DNA from 4 places in the Virgibacillus xinjiangensis genome. Region 1 is predicted to be linked to each of the others. Evidence: riboswitches for the same ligand, from Rfam matches in the RefSeq annotation. Region 1 holds a riboswitch; each other region holds the start of a gene.
The links. A riboswitch is a leader RNA that binds a small molecule or an ion and turns the genes downstream of it on or off. The one in region 1 is predicted to bind S-adenosylmethionine.
Positions count from the first base shown of each region.

Region 2: another riboswitch for S-adenosylmethionine. It lies ahead of ACFOGI_RS11275 (MFS transporter); the one in region 1 lies ahead of metK (methionine adenosyltransferase).
Region 3: another riboswitch for S-adenosylmethionine. It lies ahead of ACFOGI_RS06535 (O-acetylhomoserine aminocarboxypropyltransferase/cysteine synthase family protein); the one in region 1 lies ahead of metK (methionine adenosyltransferase).
Region 4: another riboswitch for S-adenosylmethionine. It lies ahead of ACFOGI_RS00660 (methionine biosynthesis PLP-dependent protein); the one in region 1 lies ahead of metK (methionine adenosyltransferase).

Region 1 is NZ_JBHRSA010000010.1:3,155-8,171, forward strand. Features, by position in the region: gene ACFOGI_RS03880 (ABC transporter substrate-binding protein) at 1-626, opposite strand, end outside; gene pckA (phosphoenolpyruvate carboxykinase (ATP)) at 802-2,388, opposite strand; SAM riboswitch class I at 2,602-2,710, shown strand; gene metK (methionine adenosyltransferase) at 2,916-4,118, shown strand; gene ACFOGI_RS03895 (gamma carbonic anhydrase) at 4,163-4,675, opposite strand; gene ACFOGI_RS03900 (tetraprenyl-beta-curcumene synthase family protein) at 4,763-5,017, shown strand, end outside.
Region 2 is NZ_JBHRSA010000043.1:43,968-48,984, reverse strand. Features, by position in the region: gene ACFOGI_RS11280 (MarR family winged helix-turn-helix transcriptional regulator) at 1-117, opposite strand, end outside; gene ACFOGI_RS11275 (MFS transporter) at 444-1,910, opposite strand; SAM riboswitch class I at 2,073-2,180, opposite strand; gene ACFOGI_RS11270 (5-methyltetrahydropteroyltriglutamate--homocysteine S-methyltransferase) at 2,207-3,319, opposite strand; gene ACFOGI_RS11265 (ABC transporter ATP-binding protein) at 4,482-5,017, shown strand, end outside.
Region 3 is NZ_JBHRSA010000027.1:24,861-29,877, forward strand. Features, by position in the region: gene ACFOGI_RS06520 (multicopper oxidase family protein) at 1-114, shown strand, start outside; gene megL (methionine gamma-lyase) at 170-1,354, opposite strand; gene rarD (EamA family transporter RarD) at 1,571-2,506, shown strand; SAM riboswitch class I at 3,000-3,122, shown strand; gene ACFOGI_RS06535 (O-acetylhomoserine aminocarboxypropyltransferase/cysteine synthase family protein) at 3,236-4,945, shown strand.
Region 4 is NZ_JBHRSA010000003.1:111,792-116,808, reverse strand. Features, by position in the region: gene ACFOGI_RS00680 (RDD family protein) at 1-270, opposite strand, end outside; gene sppA (signal peptide peptidase SppA) at 283-1,275, opposite strand; gene ACFOGI_RS00670 (3'-5' exonuclease) at 1,444-2,055, opposite strand; gene ACFOGI_RS00665 (sodium:calcium antiporter) at 2,120-3,235, shown strand; SAM riboswitch class I at 3,349-3,455, shown strand; gene ACFOGI_RS00660 (methionine biosynthesis PLP-dependent protein) at 3,618-4,718, shown strand; gene menC (o-succinylbenzoate synthase) at 4,774-5,017, opposite strand, start outside.

The sequences.
Region 1 (5,017 bases):
ACTTGACCCGACTCCTCGCCGAAGGAAGCAACAATATCTCCTGTACCCTCTTTTTCAAAGACACTTGCTGTTGGCTCGAATAATTGGACATAATCGTAATCTCCGGAGGAAAACGCCCCAGGGATATTAGCGAAATCCACATTTTGACTGAGATTCAAATCATGGTGGGGATCAATTCCATGCTGTTTCAGTACATATTCTCCTACCATCTGCGGCATTCCGCCGACCCGCTGTCCAAGGAAGTTGCTGTCTTTTAGATCTTCCCATTCAAAATCGGGCTGAGGTTCTTTTGCTACCAAAAAAGTTCCATCCGTTTGGGTAAGCTGGGCAAAATTCATGGCATAGTCTTTGGAATCTTGGGCGTAGACATAGATGGAGGTTTCAGATCCAACCAGTGCTATATCCGCACCATCGGAGAGCAGGGCAGTCATCGTGGTGTCTCCTCCCCAGGTCGTTTGAAGGTCAATTTCCAAACCTTCTTCTTCAAAAAAACCTTTTTCCAGTGCTACATACTGTGGAGCATAGAATAGGGAACGTGTTACTTCAGCAACGCTAACAGAGACTGTGCTGTTTGAGTTGCAGGCGGTAAGGAAAAGGAAAAGGATACTGAGGCTGACAACGGACATAATCTTTGTCTTCACAACGTTCAACCCCTTAAATAGTGTGATGTCAACATAGCTTATGCAGAATGGGAAAATGTGTGAATGCCTAGAGGCAAGAAACTGAAATTTAAAAAGCCGGCCCCGTTGAGGGACCGGCTTCATTTATAAACATTCCTTTTGGGATGAGGAATCAATTGTCTCAGACCCTGTATGCGGGTCCTGCTTGCTTGATGTCATCACCGGCTTCTGTAAATTTCTCAAAGTTCCGGTGGAATTTCATGGCTAATGATTTTGCTGTTTCTTCGTATGCTTCTTTATCTTCCCACGTGTATTTCGGTACCAAAACTTCGTCAGGCACTCCAGGAACCTGCAGTGGAATATTCAAGTCGAAGATTTCGTCTCTGACAGTTTCCACTGAATTCAATTCACCTTCCAATGCCGAGTGGATCATGGCGCGGGTGTAGGACAGCTTCATCCGTTTTCCCGTCCCATAAGAACCACCGGTCCAGCCTGTGTTAACCAAGAAGACATTCGAATTGTGCTGATCAATTTTCTCTCCGAGCATCTCTGCATAAGCTGCCGGTTTCAATGGCAGGAATGGTGCACCAAAGCAGGCGGAGAAGGTTGCCTGTGGTTCTGTGACTCCGCGTTCTGTCCCTGCAAGTTTACTGGTATAACCACTAAGGAAATGATACATTGCCTGCTCTTTGGTCAGTTTACTGATCGGAGGCAGGGTGCCTGATGCGTCTGCTGTCAGGAATATGATGGTATTGGGGTGGCCTGCCACACTAGGAGAAATAATATTGTCCATATTTTCCAACGGGTATGCGGCCCGAGTATTTTCGGTCAAGGAAGTATCATCGTAGTCAGGCAATCTGGAAGAGCGGTCCAGCACGACGTTTTCCAGCACAGAACCGAATCGTATCGCCTTATGGATCTGTGGTTCTTTTTCCTCGGAAAGGTTAATGCATTTTGCGTAACAGCCGCCTTCAATGTTGAATACTCCGTTCGGTCCCCAGCCATGTTCATCATCACCGATCAGCCGCCGGTAAGGGTCGGCGGAAAGCGTGGTCTTTCCTGTGCCTGATAATCCGAAAAATAGGGCGACATCTCCTTCTTGCCCAACGTTGGCAGAACAGTGCATCGACAGGATATCCTGCCGGGGCAAGAGGTAGTTCATGACAGAAAAGATCGATTTTTTAATTTCGCCAGCATACTCGGTTCCTCCTATGAGGACCACACGCTTTTTGAAGGAGATGATAATGAACGTTTCAGAGTTGGTGCCGTCCGCTTCCGGGTCGGCTTTGAAATCAGGTGCAGAAACCACAGTGAATTCCGCTTGGTGTCCAGAAAGTTCTTCTTCAGACGGCGTTATGAATAATTGCCTTGCAAAAAGATTGTGCCAGGCATATTCATTGATCACCTGAATAGGTAGTCGATATTTTGAATCAGCGCCGGCGAATCCTTTGAAGCTGTATAATACATCTTTTTCTTTTAAATGGGACAACATTTTTTCATACAATCTATTGAAAGAGGATTCATCAATTTGTTGATTGACTGCTCCCCAGTCGATATGATCTTCGGAAATTTCGTCTTCTACGATATATTTATCCTTAGGAGAGCGTCCGGTATATGCCCCTGTGGTGGCACGCACCGCTCCGGTAGCGGTAAGGATGCCCTCATTACGGGCCAGGATTTGTTCCACCAGCTGTGGTACCGTTAAGTTCTCCTGGAGATTCACATGTGAATGGATTTCTTTTGTTAATGATTTTTCCACCATTTTCATTTCGACAACCCGCCTTTTTTTGATGAATTTACACAGTATACTTATCAAACATCCATTTTTTTCTGATTATGTTTATTAGTATAACACATTAAAAAATATAGTCCACACTAATTCTGCGATTATTTTATGAAAAATTGAACTTTACTATGGCTGCCTTCCAAAAAGGTTGACACACCAGACCTCTTTCGATACGATTAACTGCGAACGGATACTCTCTTATTCAGAGTTGGTGGAGGGACAGCCCCGATGAAGCCCAGCAACCATCACGTCAGCGTGAAAAGGTGCTTACCTGATGCAAGGATATTTCCTTGGACAATAAGAGTGAAAGGCCATAACCTTTCCTCATGATGGCAGGAAAGGTTTTTTCTTTGTTTGAACGTTATTGTTGCCTGACAGGAAATCCTTAGGCTTCCATATTAGGTTATGGAAATCCGGTATGTTCTGATATTTTTAACCAGTTTGGATAAAAAGGAAAAACATAAGGAAAAATAGAGTACCGTAATATAATTAGGGGAGGATTTAGCCACATGGCTGAAAACCGTCGTTTATTCACTTCTGAATCAGTAACAGAAGGACATCCGGATAAGATATCCGATCAGATATCCGATGCTATTCTGGATGAAATACTTAAAAAGGACCCTTTTGCCAGGGTAGCGTGTGAAACTACCGTTACAACCGGGTTGGTATTGGTAGCTGGTGAAATTTCCACTAGTACATATGTAGATATTCCGGCACTAGTGCGCCGGACGGTGAAGGAAATCGGCTATACTCGGGCAAAGTTCGGGTTTGATGCAGATACCTGTGCCGTACTCACTGCGATTGATGAGCAATCGCCTGATATTGCTGGAGGGGTCAATCAAGCTCTTGAAGCTCGCCAAGGCAAGATGACGGAAGAGGAAATTGATGCAATCGGTGCAGGGGACCAGGGCTTGATGTTCGGTTTTGCTTGTGATGAAACAGAAGAATTGATGCCATTGCCAATTTCTCTGGCACATAAGCTTGCCAAAAGCCTGGCAGATTCTAGAAAGGATAAAGTCCTCGACTATCTCCGCCCGGACGGTAAGACACAGGTGACGGTAGAGTATGATGAAGAGGATCGCCCAGTCAAGGTCGATACCATTGTCATATCTACCCAACATCACCAGGATATTCCGTTGGAACAGATCGAGAAGGATATTAAGGAACATGTGATCAAACCTGTCGTGCCCCCCGAATTGCTGGACGATACGACCAAGTATTTCATCAATCCGACTGGACGTTTCGTCATAGGCGGTCCACAAGGGGATGCAGGACTAACCGGACGGAAAATCATCGTAGATACTTATGGCGGCTATGCCAGGCATGGTGGAGGAGCATTCAGCGGCAAGGATGCCACGAAAGTGGACCGCTCTGCAGCATATGCTGCCCGTTACGTAGCCAAGAATATTGTCGCGGCAGGACTTGCCAAAACATGTGAGGTGCAGCTGGCTTATGCCATCGGTGTAGCAGAACCGGTATCCATTTCTGTGAACACATTCGGCACAGGAGTTGTCGGAGAGCAGAAACTGGTTCAATCCATACGCAAAATATTTGATCTCCGGCCGGCAGGAATCATCCGCATGCTTGACCTGCAAAAGCCTATCTTTCGTAATACCGCGGCCTATGGGCATTTTGGAAGGACGGATGTCCAATTCCCATGGGAGAAAACAGATAAGGTGGATGAATTGAAGGCACTGACCGAAATTGAATAAGAATAAAAGAAGGCCATGCAGGATCATTCCTGTATGGCCTTCTTTTATAGATTGGTGTGTTCCTTATAATACTGTCCTTTTTCGACATAAGACTTTCTGACTCGTTCCATTTCTTTATGATCCTCTTCCGTCAACTCTCTGACCACTTTCGCTGGTCTGCCCATAACAAGTGTATTGGCCGGAACTTTCTTACCTGGAGGGACGAGGCTGCCTGCTCCTACAAATGCATTCTCTCCTATTTCTGCCCCGTCTAAAATTATGGAACCCATTCCGATCAGTGCTTTCTCTCTTACGATGGCGGAATGAAGTGTTACTTGATGGCCAACGGTCACATCGTCTTCAATCACCAATGTACGGCCAGGGCTTTGATGAAGCATGGACAAATCCTGGATATTGACACGTTTACCAATCCGTGTCGGTGCTACGTCCCCCCGTATGACCGTTTTGAACCAAACACTTGAATTTTCTCCAATGGAAACGTCACCGATCACCAGGGCATCTTCTGCCAGGAATACCGTATCATGAATGGATGGTTCCTTATCTTTATAAGCATACATAGTTGAATCCTCCTTGGAAATATGATGATATAATTAGTATAACAAACCGGAGATGAAGACGGACATTTCCAGGGTGGAGGAATTGGATTGTCAAAACAAGTCCCAACCAAGGCATTGGTATTAATGAAAAGAGTGTATCAGCAAGTATTTCCGGCGGTGGACAGGGAACTTACCTACTGGAAGAGACGAGCTTTGGAGATCCCTGACATGGAGTTGCGAAGCCAGGCACTGGCCAGTATGGAGGCAAAGCGATTCCATTGTCAGGGAGGAGCAGTGTACAGTTTGCTTGCAGGGAAGGAATTCGAGGAGGCGGTGCGGTTCATTGTTGCCTACCAGACGATC
Region 2 (5,017 bases), on a different contig from region 1:
CAGACATTTGATATCTTCTTCCACCCGCTTTTTGATGGATTGCAAGGCACGGGACAACACCACAAATAACTTCAGGGACAACTCCTCGTCATTGTTACGCTGATCGTGATCAGTCATGAATACCATTCCTTTATAATTATCTCGAATTCGAAGTAATTATATCGGAGCCCATTATCCTTTGTCAACCCGATATGTATTTAAATCAAAAGGGAGTGGTATACACCCGCTTCGGAAATATACTTACTTCGCTTTCCACGGGCGGCTGGTGAGCCTCCGAATGCTATCGCACTTCGGGGTCTCACCTAGGCCTTTCCTCCCGTTGGAATCTGCGCATATTTCCTCCGCTGGTTCACTGCATTGTTACGTTCTTTCGCTTCATACCACCTCGTTATGACCCATCCTCCTGTCTTTCATGGAAAGTAGCTACGTCTATTTCCTGCGACCTAAGCACTCTTGCCAACGGCCGAGCTCGCGACAGCTTTTCCGGATATGGCAATTACAAGAACCAGGCCGGCAGCCATCAAAGCGCCATCCAGCAAGAGTGCAGAGCCCCAGTTGCCGGATTGGTCGCGAATCGCACCGGAGACCACCGGCGCCAGCACCGCACCGATTTCTGCAATCAGGTTAAGCATACCGAACATGGACCCCTTGTTCTCCGGCGGGGTGAGGTCGGATGCCAGTGCATGGGCAACAGGCTGCAAGGCGAAAAAGAATAGGCCGGATACAAATAGAATGACCGACATGACCACTGGATGACTATAGCCCATCATGACATAGCCAGCAAAAACAAAGATAAGCACCGTCAATACAGCCGTCAGAACGACAAGCACATTACGCCGTCCATTCGGGCGATCCGCCACTAAGTCGGAAATTTTGCCCCCCAGCGGGAATCCGATAATCCCGGCAATCCCGTTGAAGGAAGCTACCAATGCCGCTGCCATCAAGGCGCCTCCTCCAAAATCCTGCACAATCGATACGGACCAGAAACCATAGAACCATAGATGCCACATCACCGGAATGAAGAATAAGTACAGGAAAAAGAGATTCTTATTGGCCAACAATGGCTTGATTTCGGATTTCTTGGTCATGTACAAGTACAAAATCAGCAATGGACATAGTGCCACCAGGATGAATGCGATGGATACTTCTGTCAGGTTCAGTTGGACAGAAGCGAAGTAGATCCCCATCACGAGGAGCAGGAACACCGCCGAATACCCCGTCATATAACCGAATGTCTTTCCAAAGTTCGCTTTGATGCCCGGTGAGGACTTTTCGGTTGGCTGAACAGTACTGGCCTTCGGTTTCAAAAAGAAATATAAAACCAATCCGACGACCAAGGTCAGCGCTCCGGTTACATAGAAAGGAAAACGCCATGCATCGATGCCCATGAATGGCTCCGCAACTGTCAACAAGTATGGAATTCCCAACAGCCCTGCAGTCAGGCCGATGGACACACCGGTCAGTACGACCCCCATCCCGGTTCCGACTTTATTAGCCGGTGTGTGATAGGCGATATAGGAGCGGTCATTCGAGTAAAACACACCTTCTCCAAGCCCTAACAGGACACGGAACACGATGAATGCAATCAAACCGCCAACCAAACCAGTGAGCAATGTGGCAACACCGGCCCAAAAAATACTGCAGACAATGACGGCGCGATAACCGAATTTGTCGCCAAAATACCCGCCAGGGAACTGCATCAGCATGAATCCTGCGAAAAACAAGCTTCCGATCAATCCGCCAATCCCATGTGGATTATCTACATTAGCGAAAAATGATACTTCATTTTCAATCATATAGGTGATGATGGGGCCAGCTGCCGTCCGGTCGATATAGGAAATGACCCACCCCAACAACAGCAACCCCCAAATCGTGTGATACCTTTGCCAACCTTCTTTCACTTTTGCCATTTTCAACACATTCCTTTCGTTACTGGTGATAGCCAAGCCCTTGTAAAGGCGCCGGCATCGTTTTAGTTGAACTTATACTGTCTGTCGTTAAAGATGAAATTCTGATGATATACGAAAGCCCCTCTGCTTAGAGAGAGGGGCTTTTACGTAAAGACTCTGCCTCTCTTATCTCGCAAAGCCGGAAGCTCTGCAGGATGTAGCACCTTTTCAACATTATTGAAAGGTTGCCGGGTTTCATCGGGCCAGTCCCTCCACCACTCTTTATAAGAGATGTTCACTTGTGGTCTCTTCCAAGATTACTTCCAAACATCTTCTGCAATGTCCACTACATGGCGTACTTTCTGCCATTGCTGTTCTTCGGTCAGTTTATTTCCGTCCTCGGTGGAAGCGAATCCGCATTGTGGACTCAGGCAAAGCTGCTCCAAAGGAACATACTTGCTTGCTTCGTCTATCCGAGCTTTGACTTCCTCTGGATCCTCTAATTCACCGAACTTCGAGGTAATCAATCCCAATACCACGTATAGATCATTGCGGTTGATCTTGCGCAGCGGCTCAAAGCTTCCAGAGCGTTCGTCATCAAATTCCAGGAACAGTCCATCAACATCCAAGCCACCGAAGATGATGTCTGATAATGCTTCATAGCTGCCGCTGGTCATATAGGTTGATTTGTAATTACCCCGGCAGATATGCATAGTCACCAGCAAATCATCCGGCCTGTTGGCAATGGATTCATTGACAGCCCGAGCGCATAAGGCAGCAATTTTTTCCGGATCCTTCCCATTCTCTATCATCGATTTACGGCGTTCTTCCGAAAAGAAGATGGCCCAGGAAGTATCGTCGATTTGCAGATACCGGCAACCCTCATCATAAAGTGCCTGGATCACGCCTTGATATGCGGCAGCCAGATCGTCGACCAGCTCTTCGTCATTCTGGTATGTCCCTTCCTCAAATTCCCCCCTGAAATACAGCATGTTTGGACTTGGAATGGCGAATTTAGCCACTGCATCGCCAGCTAGGCTTTTCAGGAACTTGAAGTGTTCGATCATATAATGGCCGTTGAACCGGACCTTGTCTGTCACTTTCAGACCGCGCTTTCTTGTCTCTACACCGGTGAATTGCAATCCCTTCTCCGGCGTGTAACCTTCCACGCCATCGAAGCCTTCCAGAAAATCAAAGTGCCACCAGCTGCGCCTCAATTCCCCGTCGGTCACTGCTTGCAGGCCTGCTTCTTTCTGCTTTTCTACCAGCTTCACAATTTCCTCATCTTCTATTTGACGAAGCTGCTCTGCTGTAATCTCTCCATTTTCTTTTTGGCTACGGGCTTGTTTCAATCGCTCCGGACGCAGGAAGCTTCCTACATGATCTGCGCGGAATGGAGCTCTGACTTGGGTATGTACTGATTTTGTCATTTGAATCCCTCCTGAGTTTGTTCTGCGGAATATATATGTGTTCCGGTTATTTTACTGGGGTTTGGCTTGAAAATTTTCCGGAAAAGCTATAGGCACTCCCCCTACAGGGAAGATACTTTGCTTAATAACTGGAATAGGTGTAATTATATAAACTTTCTCTTTTCTTTTGAATGTATGGTAAGTATATCATTGTTAAAACGATATAGTGTAACACTTATAGACTATGTCTCGTTATAACTTCAGGCTATATCTCTGCACCTTTTGCTAATCAAAAAAATGAGAAGGATTGCCACCGCTACGACAAAATACTTCGCTTTCCGTGGGCACGGCTTCAGTCTCCTCAGAAGAATGGCACTTCTTCCGGGGCCTTCAGACTCGTGCTGTTCCCACTGGAGTCTACGCATTTTGTCTACGCTTGGTGTAGTTTTCTGTTTTAGGAGAAGCAACGGCAGGGCGATTTCAAATCCTCTCTGGCTAACCTACTATAGAAATGAGAAGGACTGCCACCGCTGCGACAAAATACTTCGCTTTCCGTGGGCATGGTTTCAGTCTCCTCAAAAGAATGGCACTTCTTCCGGGGCCTTCAGACTCGTGCTGTTCCCACTGGAGTCTACGCTTGGTGTAGATTCATTGTTTTCGTGTGAATGATGGGCTTGGCAGATCCAGTAGTTTGCTTGATTTACTTTCACTTTACAATGTTGACATATACCTGACATAAAACTAATTGATTATTAATGTTATTCTAATAAGTTTCCAAGGTTCTGCTAATGGCTAGTTAATCTTTGCATGGAATAATGTAACTAAGTTGAAAGGAGGGAAAACAACATGACCTATTTCGATGTCGCGACGCCTGCCGCTTCCACGGAAGCTTCCAGCGTCAGCTACAGCCAGGAAAGCGAGAGCAACAGCTACAGCAACAGTGACTCTTAAGAAGTACAACGAATTTACATTTACCATGAAAAGGAGGCATGAACATGACCTATTTCGATGTCGCAACGCCTGCTGCTTCCACGGAAGCCTCCAGCGTCAGCTACAGCCAGGAAAGCGAAAGCAACAGCTACAGCTATAGCAACAGTGATTCATAAAATTAAAGTGGGTAAGAACACTTGATGAGCGGTTCCTTTTCAAAAAGGAACCGCGTCTTCATTCAGGAGTGAGATGAATGGAAAACGGAAAACACCGAGTAAAAGAGAAGGCAAACCAACGGCTCTCTTTTCAACAATTCAAGAAATTATGGGGGATTGAGGATACCGGCGATAACCTTATTACCGAGTCTCCACCAGTACCGGTGAGGGACATCTTCCGCAGGTTTTGGCCGTATGTCCGTTCCTACAGACTTTGGATCATTTTAAGTTTGCTGTTAATTGCACTCCAACCAATGGTTCAATCAGCCACAGTATGGCTGATGCAGGTTTTCATCGATCGTGTGTTAATAGCTGGGGATCTCAGCCCTCTTTATTGGCTCATCCTTACGTATCTGGGACTCACACTTCTTCGTGGGACACTTTTCTTCAGCGGAACCTACCTTTCCAATTGGGTAGGAGAAAAGTTTGTTCTCAACTTGAGAAAAAGCCTTTTTAAACATTTACAGGGACTGTCGCTATCTTTTTTTGAAGGGCGTAAATTGGGAGATATTATAGCAAGAATATCCAGTGACATTTCTTCTATCGAACGCCTGATCATCACTGGTGCAACCTC
Region 3 (5,017 bases), on a different contig from region 1:
GTTATTGCCAAGTTTGAACCGTTTACCGGTGATTATGTATGGCATTGCCATATTCTCGAGCATGAGGATTATGACATGATGCGGCCGTTCACCGTCCGTCGTCCGAAAGAGTGACAGAGAAATGCCTGGCCAGCTATCTGGTCAGGCATCATCTATTTTATAGAGATAATCAGAGCTGGTTCAGCGCTTGTTCTAGATCCTCCCATATGTCCTCCCAATGTTCCAAACCGACAGACAGACGGAGCAGCTGATCACTGATCCCCATCTCTTTCCGGGATGCTTCCGGTACCACTGCATGTGTCATGGTTGCCGGATGCTGGATCAATGTCTCTGCATCACCTAGACTGACAGCAATCTGGATGAACTCAAGATGATTGAGCAGTTGCTGTGCATCCTCCTTGGTTCCTTCAATCTCGAAGGAAATGAGCCCACCGCCACGTTTCATCTGCTTTTCTTTGATCCGGTGATACGGATGGCTCTCATCTCCCGGATAATAGATATGCCTGATCTTGGGATGATGTTTGAGCGAAGCGAACACTTTCTCCGCATTGTCACAATGACGGTCCAGCCGAATCGGGAGTGTTTTCAACCCACGGAGCAGCAGCCATGCGTCAAATGGGGACAATATACCACCCATATCCTTCTGTGTCGTCATTGCCATATGATCGAGGAACTCTTTTTTCCCTGCAACAAGCCCCGCAATCACATCACCATGACCGCCGATATATTTTGTCGCACTATGGACCACTACATCACAGCCAAGTTCCAATGGACGCTGCAGATAGGGGGAGGAAAAGGTATTATCAACAATCACAGGGATGTCATACTCGCCCGCCACCTCCGCAACCATCTGTAAATCGATCAGTTTCATCGTCGGGTTGATCGGTGTTTCCACATACACCGCCACTGTCTCCGGACGGATCTGCGAGCGAATCTGTTCCTTGCTTTCCATTGCGGAAAAATCATGCTGTATCTTGTATTTTTCCTTCAGCATGGTCAGCAGGCCGAATGTGCAGCCATAAAGTCCCTGGGAACAAAGTATATGATCTCCTGTTTTCGTGAGTGATACCAACACGGCAGAGACCGCTGCCATCCCTGAGGAGAAGGCCAGTCCCCGTTCCGCTTTTTCAAGTGCGGCAATCCTCTCCTCCAGCACAGTTACCGTGGGGTTGCCAAGCCGCGAATATACATATCCTTCTTCCTCACCCGAAAAACGCCTCTCCCCCTGCTCCGATGTATCGAACGTATAAGTGGATGTCTGGAACAGGGGAACCGCCAAACTGCCGAGCATTTTCTTGGAATCATACCCTTTATGAACCACTTCCGTCTCGAACCTGTTCGTTTTATCTCCCATCATCAAACCTCCTGGCTCATAGTGGAAAAGCTTGCTTACTTCCATTCTATGATGGGCAAATGGATTTTGAAAGCGTTTTCCAGATATTCTTTTAGGCTTAGTATTGCTTTTCTCTACGTTTCCTCCTAAACTTGTCTTATTTGCACGCCATTTGATTTCGAATACTAACCCCCTCGTACTGGGTTGGGACTTATTATAGAAAGGAGAAAACATATCATGAAAGATAATCAGGCAACAATCGGCATCCTGTACGCCTTGGGAGCTTATTTTCTATGGGGATTCCTGCCCATGTACTGGAAGTTGGCGGATCACGTGCCTGCCGGCCAGGTACTTGCCCACCGCATCATCTGGGCCTTCGCCTTCATGGTTGTCATTATTTTACTAACAGGAAAACAGCAGGCCATTCTTCACGAGACAAAGGAAGTCATCCGAAACAAACGGAGATTCTGGGGAATTGCTCTTGCCTCCATTCTCATCAGCCTCAACTGGCTGACGTTTATCTGGGCCGTGAACAGTGACCATGTGATCCAGGCTAGTCTCGGTTATTATATCAACCCGCTCGTCAGCATTTTGCTTGGCGCCATCGTTTTGAAAGAGAGATTCAACGGCAGCCAGATTGTTTCTTTCATTCTCGCAGCATGTGGAGTAGTCTATCTAACCATCAGCTATGGTGTCTTTCCATGGGTCTCCCTGATTCTCGCTTTCTCCTTTGCCTTTTATGGGCTATTGAAGAAAATAGTTCAGGTCAGCACGATGACCGGCCTGACCATTGAAACGCTAATGGTCACCCCCATCGCTCTGATCTATCTATCTGCCATTCCGGCCAATTCGTTCACATGGGCAGCACCACTGTCCACAACTAACCTGATCTTGGCCGGCAGTGGCGCCGCTACTGCCATCCCATTGCTGATGTTCGCCAGCGGAGCCAAACAAATTCCGCTGGCCATGGTAGGATTTCTACAGTACATCGCACCGACCATCATGCTGTTGTTGGGAGTTTTCCTCTATCAGGAACCATTTACCCAGGCACATCTCGTAGCCTTTGTCCTGATCTGGACGGCACTGATCATTTATATGGCTTCCACCTATAGAAGAAGCATCCAGACCCAAAAGTCCTTGAAAAAGACCTCGGCAGGAGAGCAGGCAAACTGACTGCCTCCTGCCGATTCTCTCGCTCTTCCGCCGATATCTCGCTCCTCCTGCCGATTCCCTCGCTCTCCCGCCGATATCCCGCTCCTCCTGTCGATTCCCTCGTTCTCCAGCGGATATCTCGCTCCTCCTGCTGATTCCCTCACTCTTCCGCCGATATCTCGCTCCTCCTGCCGATTCCCTCACTCTCCCGCCGATATCTCGCTCCTCCTGCCGATTCCCTCGCTCTCCCGCGGATAACCCGTGCCTCCTGCTGATTCCCTCACTCTCCCGCCGATATCTCGCTCCTCCTGCTGATCCCCTCACTCTACAGCGGATATCTCGCTCCTTCTGCTGATCCCCCCCACTCTCCCGCGGATTTCACACTCCTCCTGCCGATTCCCGCACTCCTCTCGCCGATATTCCATGCACTCCTCCCATACGTCAAATTTTCTAAATCTATTGACAGTTACAGGCACAAAAGCCTATAATGTTTAGTAATTTAGTAAAGATTAATCTCTTATCAAGAGCGGTGGAGGGAATAGGCCCTGTGAAACCCGGCAACCACGAGCGAGAGACACTCGCTATTAAAGGTGCTACATCCTACAGATCCATACCCGATCGATCTGGAAGATAAGAGGAGGACGGTTGATAACCAATCCCTCTTCTTAGGAAGAGGGCTTTTTTATATCCCTTCCCCATCTCCAGGAGCGGTGTGAAATATCTCATCAAAAAACCAAGGAGGAATTACCCATGTCTCAATTTCAATCGTTCAACCCCGAAACTGTTTTGCTTCACGGAGGACAGCAGCCAGATCCGACCACCGGATCCCGTGCAGTGCCAATCTATCAGACTACTTCCTATGTTTTCCGTGATACCGAACATGCCCAGAATCTCTTCGGCTTGGCTGAGCCCGGCAATATCTACAGCCGGATCATGAACCCTACCGTCGATGCCTTCGAACAGCGGATGGCCCAGCTCGAGGATGGCGTCGGTGCGGTGGCAACCTCATCCGGCATGGCCGCCATCACCCTATCCATTCTCAACATCGCCAGTTCAGGGGATGAGATTGTTGCCGACAGCAATCTTTACGGCGGTACATACAACCTGTTTGCGAACACCCTTCCACGCTATGGGATTGATGTGAAATTCGTAGATGGAACTGACCCAGAGGCAATTCGTGCAGCCATCACAGACAAGACGAAAGCTGTCTTTGGAGAAATCATTACGAATCCGAGCCTGTACGTCTTTGATGTGGAGAAGGTAGCAGAAATTGCCCATGAATACCAGATTCCACTGATCATTGATAATACATTTGCCACCCCTTACGTCGCCAAGCCGCTGACATGGGGCGCCGACATTGTCGTCCACTCGGCAACGAAGTGGATTGGCGGCCATGGAACGACCATCGGCGGTGTGGTAGTCGACGGCGGACGGTTCAACTGGGACAATGAACGGTTCCCTGGTTTCACCGAACCTGACGAAAGCTATGCCGGCTTGCAATATAAGGACCTGGGCCCTGCAGCATTCATCACCAAACTCCGTGTCCAGCTTTTGAGGGATATCGGCGCATCGTTAAGCCCACAGAATGCTTTCCTCCTTCTGCAAGGCTTGGAAACATTGCATCTGCGCGTAGAGCGACACGCTAAAAATGCAGAAAAAGTTGCCTCCTACTTGGAGAAGCACCCAGCAGTAGAATGGGTCAGCTTCCCGGGGCTGGACAGCCACCCATCACATGAGCTTGCCAAAAAGTACTTTGCGTTCGGCTATGGGTCGGTGATCACCTTTGGTATCCAAGGTGGGCGTGAGGCAGGAAGGACTCTCATTGACAATGTCAACTTATGGTCCCATGTGGCCAATGTAGGGGATGCCAAATCACTCATCATCCACCCTGCTTCCACTACCCACCAGCAGCTGAAAGCGGAGGACCTTCAGAAAAGTGGAGTGAAAGAAGAACTGGTACGCCTCTCCGTAGGCATCGAATCGCCACAGGACATTCTGGCAGACCTGGACCAGGCTATTGCCAAAGCAACTGGAGAAACAGGAGGATATGAGCCTAAAGAACAAGATGCCGTACAGTGGCTTCTTTCTTCTCCTTTCGACCGGAGCGGTGAAGGGGTACGCAAGAAAGTGATTGCTGCCACGGATGACACATCATCCGGCAGTAAGCTGGAACAGTTGGGCTTTGATGTGAGAAAGATCAACGACAAAACTGACCTATCGGAGGATCTCGAAGCGGTCGATGCCATTCTGGCTGGTGGAGACCAACTTCCTCAGGCCGTCATCGAACAGCTCATCCATACACAAGGAAAAGTTCTATGGGTCGAAAATCCGGTGGATGCTGCTGGTACACTGGAAAATGCCGAAGCTTCCGGGATCACGGTCGTAACGAATAAAAATGCATATGAAGAGGCCGTACAGCTGAGGAATAACCGTTCTTCACGAGAATCTGTGAACGTTTAAATAGGAAATGAAGGCAGCGGAAAGAGTTTTTTGCCATGCCGAATCAGCAGGGGAATCAGCCGCTACAGCGGT
Region 4 (5,017 bases), on a different contig from region 1:
GATCATCTTTCCCAGCGTCTGTCTGAAGTACTTGGTCATCAGCAGAAAATAAAGATAAAAGACGATCGAACCAAGTATGCCTGCCAGGGTCCAATAACCAATTTCTGCGGACCCGGCATCAGAAAATACCGTTAAAGGACTGAGCAGGATCCCGTTCACAGCTGCTACAATGAGCAGATCGACCAAGTAGGCCCAAAATCTCATCCAAAACCCCGCATAATTCCTGGTAACGGCTGCAGGTTCAGCAGCCGGATTCTCAATTTCAGTCATTCCTGCAGCCTCCTATTCTGAATATAGATACATTGCCCGTGGGGCGTTTGTTTGTCTCAGCAATTCCACCATCCCGTGAAGTTCTTCTTCATTGCCGAACATGCTCTTCACCGCGCCGCCGAGAAATTGGTTGAAACCGAATCCCGGCTGGTATTCCACTACCTGCGGGTTCTGCAATTCATTTTCTTCCTCCATCATGGCGATGGTATCTGTCAATGTTCCAAGATCATCGACCAATCCGAGTTCCTGTGCTTGGCTGCCAGTATATACACGGCCGTCCGCAAGTTCCATGACACGCTCTTCACTCATGTCCCTGCCATCTACGATTACTTGGACGAAGTCTCCATACATATCGTCGATCATTGTTTGCAGGATTTCCCGCTCTTCCTCGGTCATGTCCCTGGAAGCGGACATGATATCTTTGTATTCACCACTCTTGATGGTATTGAAGTCTACTCCTAAGTCATCTGCCAAATCCGAAAAATTGATGCTTTGCATGATGACGCCGATGGAACCGGTCAATGTAGCCGGATGTGCAACAATCTTATCAGCAGGAGCGGATATATAGTATCCTCCGGAGGCTGCTGTATTCCCCATCGATATGTATACAGGCTTACCGGTCTCCTCTTGTACTTCTATGATTTTATCATGGATTTCCGCACTCTCGACGACACCGCCGCCGGGTGTGTTCACGCGAAGGATGATGCCATCCACCATCGTATCTTCGCCCGCAGCCTCAATCATTTCCAAAAACTTTGCATGGTCGTAACCACTCGCCGTAAAAGAGTTGCCTGTCGTATCCTGGATGACTCCGTTCAAGTTGATGACAGCAATTTTGCCTGCCCCTGAGCCTTCCTCAATGACCTTCTCCTCAAATGGAGTGTCATTGGCATTGAACAGCTCTTCAAAATCGGCCGTCATGAAACTCGTAGCAGCCTGCCAGATCACCGAGAACAGAAGCAGACCTGCTGCAATCACCAGTGCAATCCATCGTTTCTTATTCATATGACGCTCTCCCTTCTCTCTTTACTTATAATCTTGGTTTACTCTCTGCAGTGTAGGACATTTGCCGCCTGCTTTGGCAGGTCAATCCCGACATGGAGATCCCCATTCTAACGGATAGGAAGCCCTTCCCTTAAGGGAGCCACCCAGGTCCTGAACCATTTGACATCACTAAAAATAGATTTTCCTGCTTTTCGCCGCTTTCTTCGACTTGGGCGGATGATAGCCTCGTTCATAAATTCTTCCCTTGGACATCCGGCATTTGGCCAATAAGTCATCCACTTCATCTGTTTCATACGACCTCAAAGCCTGCATGAATACTTTGGCTGCTACTCGCGCATCCTCCAATGCATGATGGTGTTCAAACGAGATGCCATGGTGCTCAGCCACAGTATTCAGCTTATGATTCTGCAGCTCAGGCCATACCTTTTTGGAGATATTCGCCGTACAGAGATAATCCATCTCCGGATACTCCAGGTTGTAATGATCCAATGTCTGCCGGATGACACTCATATCGAAACTGGCATTATGGGCAACAACCAATTGTCCTGTGAGAAAATGATTCAGCTCCGGCCACATTTCCGCAAAGGTAGGTGCATCCTCCACATCCCGTTCAGTTATCCCATGGATTCTGGTATTGAAGCGGTTGAACGGCATCAAGGGATTGATCAAACGGTAGTATTCCTCCTCAATCTCGTACTCATTGGCTACGACTACGCCAACCGCGCAAGGGCTGAAGCGTTTTTCATTGGCAGTTTCAAAGTCGATCGAAACGATTTTCATTCAAATGGACCCTTTCTATGCTGGTATTCTTTACCTATGATAACATCTATCTCGCCACCCGGGCATGTATTCTGTCCAAATACCTTTCCATGGCCGGTTTCCAGAAAATTACTGTTCCAACCTTGTTATTCTTACAGGAAATGGGGAATGCAAACATAGAAAACACTTTACATTCGCGGTACGTCATGAAAGGAGCAGATCGCCTATTAATTCCGTCACATTACTCGTCATTTTCATCATCTCAGCAATTCTTTCTGTCTTTGCCGCTACTCAACTATCAAAGTATGCCAATATTATCAGCCATAAAGCCAAATTAGGCGGATTCCTGGCAGGAACTCTGCTGCTTTCCATTGCCACTTCCCTTCCGGAACTCACAGCAACCATATCAGCAAGTGTCATCGGCAATGCGGATATTGTGATCGGAAATGGAGTGGGCAGCATTCTGTTCAATATGTTTGTACTGTTCCTGCTCGACGTGCACTTCCGGAAAAAACGTCTTTTCCTGACTGTGTCGCATAACCACTTGTATACTGGCTATCTGGCCTTATTCCTCTGCGTACTCATTACGCTGGGTCTTGGTTTTGATTTTGATGTCTCCTTATTTGAGTTGGGTTTCACCAGTCTCGCGCTTGTTACGGTCTACTTGGTTGGAATGAAATTCTTGTCCGGCAGCCCACAAGAGGAGGATAAGCCTGACCCGGTAACCACCAGCGGTCTAGGCTCTGCCATCCGGCGTTTCCTCTTGTTCGCTGTCATCATTTTCATTACAGGCAGCAGCTTGTCGGTCACAGGGGATGCGATTTCCCGGGAAACAGCCATCAGCGCCACAGCTGTCGGCAGTCTGATGATTGCATTGGCGACTTCCCTTCCGGATGCAGCAAGTGTGTATACGGCCCTGCGTTTGTCGAATATGAACCTTGCCGTGGGTACACTGCTTGGCAGCAATGCCTTCAATATCACGATTCTTGCTGCCGGTGATTTCTTTTACCCTGGAGGAAACATGTGGCAGGCAGCAAGCGATGATCTCCTCTATCTATCCATCATCGGTTTCCTGCTCACCACCATCGTGATGGTGACCATTAAGCGCGACAGGACCAGGAATATGTGGACCTACCTGCTGCCTTCATCCCTGGCATTGGCCAGCTATGTAGCTGTGGTTGGCTATATTTTGACCAGTTGATGCGGCCGCTTGTCCAACCACTCTAATAGGCAGAATTTTCCGTCACGCTATGCATCTTGACTTTTCCGGTCGCCAGGTGTAATGTCAGTATTAAATCAATAGAATACTGAATTTTCTTATCCAGAGAGGTGGAGGGACTGGCCCTTCGAAGCCTCGGCAGCAGACTGACTACCGTGCAGTACTGTGCCAATTCCAGAAGCTTGTGTGCTGAAGATAAGAAGAGAATGAGCTTTAAGCCAAGCCCTCTTCTTGTGGATAAGAAGAGGGCTTTCATGTATTCCTAAAACACAAAAAAGGAATAGACGGTTTCCCCAGCAGTTGCAACCTGCTGCAGGATAGCCTATTCCTTGCCGTATGAAATGACAATCAAGGAGATGAAGAAATGACCGACAAGAGCATTGAAACGAAACTGGCCCAGTTGGGGAACAGAAGTGATGAAAAGACAGGAGCCATCAATCCACCGATCTATATGTCGACCGCCTATCAGCACGTGGGTCTCGGACAGTCCACCGGGTATGATTATACACGCACCAAAAACCCTACCCGAACCCTTCTGGAGGACGGAATCGCCGATTTGGAATCCGGTGACAGGGGGTTTGCCTGCAGTTCAGGCATGTCCGCCATCCAGCTCGTGCTATCCCTTTTCAAAAGCGGGGATGAGATCATTGCACCGGAAGATCTATATGGCGGTACATACCGCATCTTGGAGCAATATGAACAGGCATATGATATCCGGACCCGTTATACGGAGTTCATCAGCATAGAGGAAACAGAAAAGCTTATCACCGATCAGACAAAAGCGATTTTCCTGGAAACGCCGACCAATCCACTGATGCAGGAGATCGATATCGCTGAAGTTGCGGAACTGGCCAAAAGCCGCAACCTGCTCTTGATCGTGGACAATACCTTCCTCACCCCTTATCTGCAGCGGCCGATCGAATCAGGAGCCGACATCGTCATCCATAGTGCCACCAAATATATCGGCGGCCATAATGATGTCCTTGCCGGCCTCGTTGCAGCCAAAGGGGACGAGCTATGTGAGAAGCTGGCAGTTCTCCATAACACGTCCGGCGCGGTACTGTCCGCCTTCGATTCCTGGCTTGTCATGCGTGGTCTAAAGACACTATCCCTTAGAATGGACCGGCACCAGGAGAATGCCAGGCAGATTGCCGAATTCTTGGAGAATCATCCGGCGGTTACAGATGTCCTGTATCCAGGAAAAGGCGGCATGCTGTCCTTCCGCCTGGAAAACAGCGATTGGGTCGATCCGCTGCTTCAGAATTTGGAGCTCATCACCTTTGCTGAAAGTCTCGGCGGTGTAGAAAGCTTTATTACCTATCCGGCGACCCAGACACATGCAGAAATACCGAAAGAGGAAAGGGAAAGCCGCGGCATTTCCGACACATTGCTCCGCTTCTCCATCGGCATCGAGCGTGCAGAAGACCTGATGCAGGATTTGGACCAGGCATTGAAGCGACTCTAATCAAAAACAAGAAGCGACCTTCCTCCAAAGGGATGGTCGCTTCTTGTTTCTATTGCTAGAAATCGAACGTTTTTTCTTCCACGGTAAAGCTCCTGACGGCTTCTTCGTCCAATTGAAAACCGATACCTGGCTGTTCCGGCACTACGATCTCTCCATCAGTTGCCGTCACTTCCGGCTGAATGATATCCTTTTCCCAATATCTTGAAGACCCGGAAGTGTCACCTGGCAGCACGAACTGCGGAAGGGTGGTCAATGCGATATTATGAGCACGGCCGACACCCGCCTCCAGCATGCCGCCG